DNA from 2 places in the Exiguobacterium sp. PHA03 genome. Region 1 is predicted to be linked to the other one. Evidence: riboswitches for the same ligand, from Rfam matches in the RefSeq annotation. Region 1 holds a riboswitch; the other holds the start of a gene.
The links. Region 1 has a riboswitch for FMN ahead of ribD (bifunctional diaminohydroxyphosphoribosylaminopyrimidine deaminase/5-amino-6-(5-phosphoribosylamino)uracil reductase RibD). Riboswitches for the same ligand answer to the same signal wherever they lie in the genome.

Region 1 (4,415 bases):
AAGGACGTCAAAGATATTCCAGTCGGTGGCAAAATCGCTGTTCCGAACGAAGCGACGAACATGGGACGTGCCTTCTTGTTACTACAAGAAGCAGGTTTGATCAAATTACCGGACGACTTCGACGGCAATGGATCGGTCGATAAGATCGTTGAAAATCCGAAGAAACTGAAAATCGTTCCGATCGTCGCTGGACAAACGCCACGCGTCTTACCGGACGTCGCTGCATCGATCATCAATAACGGTATTGCTGTTGACGCAGGACTAAATCCGATCAAGGACTCGATCGTCCATGAGAACGAGACAGCAAAACCATACATCAACATCATCGCGACACGGACGGAAGACAAGAACAAAAAAGAACTAAAAAAGATCGCGTCGCTTTACCAACAAAAAGATGTCGCGGCTTTCATCAAAAAAGAATATAAAGGTAGCTCGATCCCGACGTTCGTTCCACTAAGCGACATCGGCGAATAAATTCTAAAGGAGAGTGGATAGCATGACGACACCAGTACGCACGACATGGGTAGAGACGATTGAACAGGACATCGAACAAAAACGGGAATCGTATCTTGAGACGAGCCACCGGATTCATGCGACGCCGGAAATCGGTAACGAGGAATTCTTTGCTTCGCGACTACATGCAGAGCGTTTGACGGCAGAAGGCTTTACAGTAGAACTCGGCGTCGCAGGGCACGAGACCGCATTCTTCGCGAAGAAGTCAAGCGACCGACCTGGCGCGACAATTGCCTTTCTCGCTGAGTACGATGCGTTGCCGGGCATCGGACACGCATGCGGTCATAATATCATCGGAACGACGAGTGTCGCAGCGGCGATCGCGGTCAGCAAAGTGCTTGATGAAGTCGGTGGGAGTGTCGTCGTGCTTGGAACGCCAGCCGAAGAAGGTGGGCCGAACGGAAGTGCGAAAGGCAGTTTCGTCAAACACCAGTTGCTTGAAGGAATCGATGCGGCCTTGATGGTCCACCCGTCCGGACAAACGCGGATCACGGGGTCCTCGCTTGCGGTCGATCCGCTCGATTTTGCCTTTACGGGTCGTCCCGCGCACGCAGCGGCGACACCGGAAGAAGGCATCAACGCTCTCGACGCTATCATTCAGCTCTTCAATGGGATCAACGCCTTACGTCAGCAGTTACCGGATGATGTCCGGATCCACGGAATCATCACGCATGGTGGCGATGCGCCGAACATCATTCCGGAATACGCAAAAGCACGTTTCTTCATTCGGGCGACGACACGGGAACGGCTGAATGCCGTCACGGAGAAAGTCAAAGCGGTCGCGCAAGGTGCGGCACTTGCGACCGGGGCGACGCTTGACGTCATCGCTTTCCAAAATGAAGTCGACAATCTCGTCTTCAACCGGACGTTTGATCGTCTCTTCCAAGAAGAAGCAGAGGCGCTTGGGCAAATCGTGCACCTCGACGAACGACCGGGTCTTGGATCGACGGACGCGGGTAACATCAGTCAAGTCATCCCGACAATCCATCCGTATATCAAGATTGGTCCGGACGATCTCGTCGCCCATACAGAAGCATTCAAAGAAGCCGCCCGTTCGGAAGCAGGGGATGAAGCGTTGATCGCAGGCGCTAAAATCCTCGCACGGACAGCACTTCGCGTCCTCGCTGATGAACGGACACGCGGAGCGATTGCCCAAGAATTCCACGATCGGAAGAACGGGTATTTGTAACCGGAACACAATGACTGGACGCACTGATATCAGGTGCTCCAGTCATTTTTAGTATCCAGTAGATCACGAATTGGGGAGGGGTAACAGAAGTGGAGCGAAATCATAAAAGAGCCAATACCGAAACATTTGCGCTTTGTTTTCTTGAAAAAGATATGCTAGGCTAAAGTTGTATAACTCAATAATCCAGTTCTTCGGGGTAGGGTGAAAATCCCAACCGGCGGTGATGCGATCGATCGATCGACGAGCCCGCGACCCGTGATGTACGCATCATGGCTGACTTGGTGAGATTCCAGGGCCGACGGTAAAGTCCGGATGGGAGAAGAACGAAACGACGCGATTCAAGCTGTTTTCTGAAAAAATGTTTTCAGGAGATGGTCTCTTTCTGCATGCGAAAAAGCAGAAGGCGAACCGTGTATTTCGTGAACCCTTCTATACAGACGCCCCTTTTTCAAGGGGCGTCTTTTTTATTTGAAAGGAGCGAACGCGATGTCACAGATGATGAGTTATGCCATGCAATTAGCACATATGTTAAACGGACAAACAAGTCCGAATCCAAGTGTCGGCTGTGTCATCGTCAAACAAGGACGCATCATCGGTTTTGGTGCGCACCGGTTTGCCGGTGGTCCGCACGCGGAAGTCGAAGCCTTGCGAATGGCAGGAGAGGCCGCCCGTGGTGCTGATCTCTACGTGACGCTTGAGCCATGCAACCATCATGGTAAGACACCACCATGTACGGAAGCGATTCTACAAGCCGGGATCAAACGGGTTTTCGTCGCAACGGAAGACAAACATGCGATTGTCGCTGGTTCAGGGATCAAACGGCTTCAAGACGCGGGAATCGAAGTCGAAGTCGGCTTGTTACGGCATGAAGCGGAAGTCCTCTACGAGACATTTTGGAAAACGATCGAACGGAAACGTCCGACCGTGACCGTCAAAATCGCTCAGACGATGAACGGGATCGCGGCAACGGGGGAACAGCGCTGGATCACGTCAGAAGAAGCACGCGCGAATGGTCGCGCCCTGCGTGGTCGCCATGATGCGATCCTCGTCGGAAGTGAAACGGTGCTCGTCGATGATCCAGCACTGACTTTACGCGCAGTGTCAGGCATCGAGCCGATTCGAGTAATCGTCGATCGCCGTGGTCGGGTGCCAGAGACCGCGCAAGTCTTTTGCGATGGAAAAAATCCAACGTACTGGCTGACGAGTGTTCCTCGGATAAGTCATGATCAAGTGACGGTGCTCGTCGGTGAATATGAGACGCCGGAAGCGATTCTTAAACGCTTATACGAACAAGACATCCGCAGCGTTTTGATTGAAGGTGGACCGACGATTCAAGCCACATTCTTTGAAGCAGATCTCGTCGACCAGATTGAAGTCTACCAAGCCCCGTCGATTTTTGAAGGGACTGCCTGGAACGGACGACATGATATCGAAGAACGTTTTCAAATCGATCAGATTGAAACGGTCGGACCGGATCTCCATCTGACGTACATCCGAAAGGAGGAGACGATATGTTCACCGGATTGATTGAGGAAGTCGGGACCTTAAAACGGAAGATTCCGCGACCGAATGGATTAGCACTTGAAATTGAAGCGCACCGGGTGCTCGAAGGAACGAAGATTGGTGACAGCATCGCCGTCGACGGGATTTGTTTGACGGTCACGTCAATGAGCCCAACCGGTTTTACGGCGGATGCTGTCCATGACACGATTCGTTCGACAGCACTCGGCACGTACCGGGTCGGAAACCCGTTGCAACTCGAACGGGCGATGCCGGCAGACGGTCGGTTCGGTGGACATTTCGTCAGTGGGCACATCGACGGGACGGCACGACTAATCAGTCGGCGACCGGACGGAGAAGCGATGGTGTATACGTTTGATGTCGGATCGTGGCAAAAGTATTGCATTCCAAAAGGATCAATCGCGATCAACGGCACGAGCCTGACCTTGCAACGCGTCACCTCGGAAACGATCTCGATTTCATTGATTCCGCATTCCCGTCAAGTGACGACGTTTGATCGATTGGCAAGCGGCGCAGTCGTCAATATCGAGTGTGACATGATGGCGAAACATCTCTATCATTTCACGCAACATGAGAAACAGACGGACTGGACAGCATTCTTAGGAGGCGACATGTAATGAACGGATTCGACTTGATTGAAGACGCGATAGAAGATTTGAAGAACGGACGACCGATCATCGTCTGTGATGACGAGGATCGTGAGAATGAGGGCGATCTCGTCATGCTCGCAGAACACGCGACACCAGAAAACATCAACTTCATGATTACGTATGGAAAAGGACTCGTCTGTGTTCCGGTTAGTCCATATGTGGCAGAGCGATTACATCTCTCGCCGATGACGGACAATAATACGGACCCGCACGGTACGGCATTCACGCTCAGCATTGATCATGAAGAAGCGAAGACCGGCATCAGTGCCGAAGAGCGTTCGCTGACGATCCAGCGGATGCTGACGGATGGACCGGAACGTTTCAAACGACCGGGTCACATCTTCCCGTTGATCGCAAAAGAGGGCGGTGTTCGGGAACGACGCGGACATACGGAAGCAGGTGTTGACCTTGCCCGTCTTGCCGGTAGCGATGAGATTGCCGTCATTTGTGAAATCATCAAGGAAGATGGCACGATGGCACGGGTGGATGATTTGCTTCTCTATAAGGAAGAACACGACTTAAAACTGATCACGATCGAGGCA
Region 2 (4,415 bases), 390 kb from region 1:
TTCCGTCTTCTACATCTACGAGTTCAACGTCTCCTCCATCACGAAGAAGGAACGGACGCAATTTTTCAAGAACTTCATTCACTTGATCAAACATTTCCATGCGTAAACACATCCTTTCGTATAGTTTCATTGTAACAGGGTTGAAAAATGTTCTCAATCTGGAAAACTTGTATACTAAAGAGGAGTGAATTGAAAAGGGGGACTTCAAGATGGAAATCACGGTTTACGGAACAGCGGTCACCTGTCCGAGTTGTGTCGGGGCACCTAGCTCGGAAGAGACATTCAGTTGGCTACAAGCCGTCCTCGGGCGGAAATATGAGCAAGCGATGACGCTTCGCTATGTTGATTTCGAGACAGCAACATCAGATCAATGGACGGAAGCGCTGAAAGAGGATGTCTATTTTTATCCACTGATCGTGCTCGATGATGAGATGATTGATGAGGGGTACGTCAAACTCAAGACGATCACAGCGGCAATCGATGCGAAGCTGAATCAGGCGGGATGAACGAAAAAGAGGTATCCCAAAGCTTGGGACACCTCTTTTGCTCATTTAATCTTTTTGTGTTTCCATAAGACACCGGACTTCAAGAGACGTGGGACTTTCCCCGTCAGTGCTTGTTTGCCCATGACGATTCCGAAACCATCTGATTTTCCGAGTGAACCGAGCATCCCGCGCAGTTTAATTTCTGGCAGCTTCGGTAATTTCTTTCCTTGCCACTTGGCTTGTAAGACATCGACGACTTGTTCTGCCTGATGTTCTGCGAGTTGACCACTTGGTGCATACGGTAGACTTGCACAATCACCGATGACGAAGACGTTATCGTATTCCGGTACGTGATGATGTTCCGTCAATTTGATCCGACCGCCACTATCCGCAGCAAAGCCGAGATCGCGTACAACTTTGACCGGCTGCGTACCAGCTGTCCAAATCGTTAAGTCGGATGGATACGTATCGTCGCCGTTTCGCACATCGTCCGCTGTGACGAGCGTGACATTCGAGTTGTTGATGACTTCAACGTCATGTTCCTCGAACCATTCCTGAACGTAAGACGAGACTTTATCGGATAAGAACGACAAGACGGATGGACCGCGGTCGAATAGACGAATCGTCAAATCCTTCCGGCTCTCATGTAGTTCACTGGCGAGTTCGACACCAGATAGACCAGCACCGACGATCGAGACAACGGATTCCGGTGACAGACCATAAATCGCTTGTTGTGTCTTCCGTGATTCTTCTAGTGTCTGGATGCTGTATGTAAATTCTTGAGCACCCGGAATGTTGTGGTATTTATCCTCGCAACCGAGGGCGATGATTAAGTCATCATAGAATAATTCTGATCCGTCCTGCAGATGGACTGTATTCGTCTCTGGTGAGATTTTGATGACATGTCCATATTTATAGGTAAGATGTTTCCCCTCCGGAAATTCAATCCGGACATCCCGATCTGATAATGTACCTGCTGCGAGTGCGTAGTATTCCGTTTTGAGTGCGTGGTACGGTAGACGGTCGACGAGCGTGACGGCAACTTCCTCGTCCTTGAATCGCTCACAAATCCGCATTCCACCATAACCTCCGCCGAGTACGACCAATTGCTTCATAACGTAAAATCCCCCTTAGTTCCCCTAAATCAGTCTGACCTTGTATAATACGACATGAGGCAGGTCGTTTCCTGCTTGAAGGAGGAAAAAAAGTGAATCCGATTATTGAATTTTGTATTAGTAACTTAGCGGCTGGTACACAGGTCGTCATGGAGCAACTTGAACGTGACCCGAATGTTGACGTCGTCGAATACGGTTGCCTCGGTTATTGCGGGATTTGTTCGCTTGACCATTTTTGTCTCGTAGATGGTGAGACCGTCGTAGGTGAAACGCCGGAAGAGTTGCTTGAAAAGATTTACCTGAAAATCGAAGAGAATGAGCTGTGAGCATGGACAGCCAAAAAATCCCCTCGTTCGTCTGAACGAGGGGATTCGTGTCCGTCAGCGGGCGCAGCTTTTCGGATCAGGCAGATTGTTGACGGCGCATCATCCATGGGCGTAGTTTCAAGAACAACGGAATGAAGAGTGCCGAGATGAACAAAGCCTTGATGACGTTAAACGGTAAGATACCGGCAGTGATCGCTGTCCATTTGACAGCTGGATCCGCCATGTAATCCATACCGAGGAACCATGCATACGCTGGAAGGATCAAGATATAGTTGAGGATCGCAAGACCGAGTGCCATCGTGATCGTACCAGCGACGAGACCAGTTGCGAGACCTTGTGTTGATTTCTTTTTGTGGTAGAACCAGCTGACAGGTAGTACGAATGCGACGCCTGCAGCGAAGTTCGCGAATTCTCCGACCGGAACACCACTTCCGCGGAAGATGTAGTATAACACGTTCTTCAATGCTTCGACGATGACACCTGCGACCGGTGAGAACATGATCGCTGCGACAAGAGCAGGAACATCACTGAAGTCGATCTTCAGATAGTTTGGTAAGAACGGTAGTGGAAAATTGATAAGCATAAGAACAAATGAGATTGAACCTAACATTGACAGAGTGACCATTTTTTGTGTGCGTTTCATACGAGTATTGTCTCCTTTTGCTCGTTCCTCTCGATGAAGTATTGGCATGACTGCGACCATAAAGAAACCCCTATTGATCAGATCAACAGGGGAGAAGTCCGCATTAAATAAACCTAATCGATTATTGCAAAATCGATCAAATTCAAACTCATGCCGCCATCTTCTCCCATCCAGACTGTACTGTCGGCTCCTGAATTACACAGAATCAGCAAATAGCGCCCTATTCGCTCGCGGGCTTCAACTTAAAGAGAGTTGTTTACCGCCGGTCGGGAATTTCACCCTGCCCTGAAGATGGAACGATTATTTTATTGTACATACCATTTATACAACGAATTCAAGATAGTTTCAAGCAACTAGGTTTCGATTCGCTCAGAAGTTGCGTATACTAAAGAAAAGGAAGGTGATGACATGATCCATTTAACGGAGGTAGCAGCGCTACAAGTCCAGGACATGATGGCGCAGGCACCAGCAGATGAACGAAATCTTCGGATGCTCGTCCAAGGTGGTGGATGTAGTGGTCTGTCGTACGGAATGGGATTCGATCAACAAAAAGAAACGGATCTCGTTTTTGAACAGCACGGCGTGACCGTCATCGTGGACGAAAAGGATTATCCGGTCGTCAAAGGACTGGAAATCGATTATAAACAGTCAATGCTTGGTGGCGGATTCACGATCACGAATCCGAATGCCATCGCAACGTGTGGTTGCGGAACATCATTCCGGACAGCAACGAATGCCGGGACACCAGGTGGCTGTTAATGAATCCAATCGTGGACATCGTCCACGATTTTTTTGTTGCTCTCATACAGGAGACTTGTTGAGTTTACTCGAAATATTACAGAGAGTGAATGCTACTACGAATAGGGAGGGCTTCAGGATGAGAAAAGTATTGATCTTCGGGGGAACACGCTATTTCGGACGACGCTTAGCAATTCGTTTAGCCGATTCGGGGGATGATGTGACGATCGTCACACGCGGTGAGCATACTCCACCCGTCGCGAAGGGCTTGACATTTTTCAAAGGAGACCGGACGTCAAGTAGTACGATGAAGGATTTAAGCCAACAGCACTGGGATGTCATCTATGACAACATTTGCTTCACGCCGTATCAAGCAAAGCTCGCGATCGACGCGTTTGAAGGAAAAGTCGGACGCTATGTGTTGACGTCGACGATGTCTGTTTATGAAGACGGTGGTGCGAATATCACGGAACGTGCCTACAATCCGTTTCCCGGGAAATATGATCTTGAGAAGGAACATGGGTATGGCGAAGGAAAGCGCCAAGCGGAGAGTTATTTCTTCCAACGGGCGACCTTCCCTGTCGTTGCCGTTCGTTTTCCTGTTGTCCTCGGACCAGACGATTATACGGAACGACTTGTCTTCCATATCAAACGCGCGCTTGACGGTCGTCCGATTATCGCTGAAAACAACTATGCGAAGATGGGCTACATCTCAAGTTACGAAGCCGCTGCCTTTCTGGAATGGTGTGGTCGTTCGGAATTGACAGGACCGATCAACGCTGCGAGTGACGGCGTCCTATCGATTCAAGACCTGATGGATAAAATCGACCGTATTGCGGGAACGACGAGCCAAATCGTCGCAAAAGGAGAGGATGAATCGCCACTTGCGCCAGAACGCGATTTCTATATGGATACGACAGCTGCGAAAGAAGCGGGCTATCTGTTCCAACATATCGATGACTGGCTCGATCGTTTGATTGAAGAGGAGGTGCGCAATCACCAATGATGCAGTTGATGAAACCAACTCTTGCGTGGGAAACGGAGTACCGCGCCTTTTTAGAAGACTGGCGAGAGTCAGGCGAAACGATCGTGCCGGAAGCAGTCGGAG

Region 2: linked by a shared signal. The riboswitch ahead of Q7C19_RS08820 (ECF transporter S component) and the one ahead of ribD (bifunctional diaminohydroxyphosphoribosylaminopyrimidine deaminase/5-amino-6-(5-phosphoribosylamino)uracil reductase RibD) in region 1 are both predicted to bind FMN.

Annotation. Positions count from the first base shown of each region.
Region 1 is NZ_JAUTYQ010000001.1:2,063,620-2,068,034, reverse strand. Features, by position in the region: gene Q7C19_RS10735 (MetQ/NlpA family ABC transporter substrate-binding protein) at 1-474, shown strand, start outside; gene Q7C19_RS10730 (M20 family metallopeptidase) at 497-1,702, shown strand; FMN riboswitch at 1,886-2,030, shown strand; gene ribD (bifunctional diaminohydroxyphosphoribosylaminopyrimidine deaminase/5-amino-6-(5-phosphoribosylamino)uracil reductase RibD) at 2,189-3,229, shown strand; gene ribE (riboflavin synthase) at 3,214-3,840, shown strand; gene ribA (GTP cyclohydrolase II) at 3,840-4,415, shown strand, end outside.
Region 2 is NZ_JAUTYQ010000001.1:1,678,583-1,682,997, reverse strand. Features, by position in the region: gene Q7C19_RS08840 (NifU family protein) at 1-100, opposite strand, end outside; gene Q7C19_RS08835 (DUF1462 family protein) at 210-506, shown strand; gene Q7C19_RS08830 (NAD(P)/FAD-dependent oxidoreductase) at 548-1,600, opposite strand; gene Q7C19_RS08825 (YuzB family protein) at 1,693-1,926, shown strand; gene Q7C19_RS08820 (ECF transporter S component) at 2,003-2,569, opposite strand; FMN riboswitch at 2,724-2,866, opposite strand; gene Q7C19_RS08815 (HesB/IscA family protein) at 2,978-3,328, shown strand; gene Q7C19_RS08810 (NAD-dependent epimerase/dehydratase family protein) at 3,447-4,313, shown strand; gene Q7C19_RS08805 (GNAT family N-acetyltransferase) at 4,322-4,415, shown strand, end outside.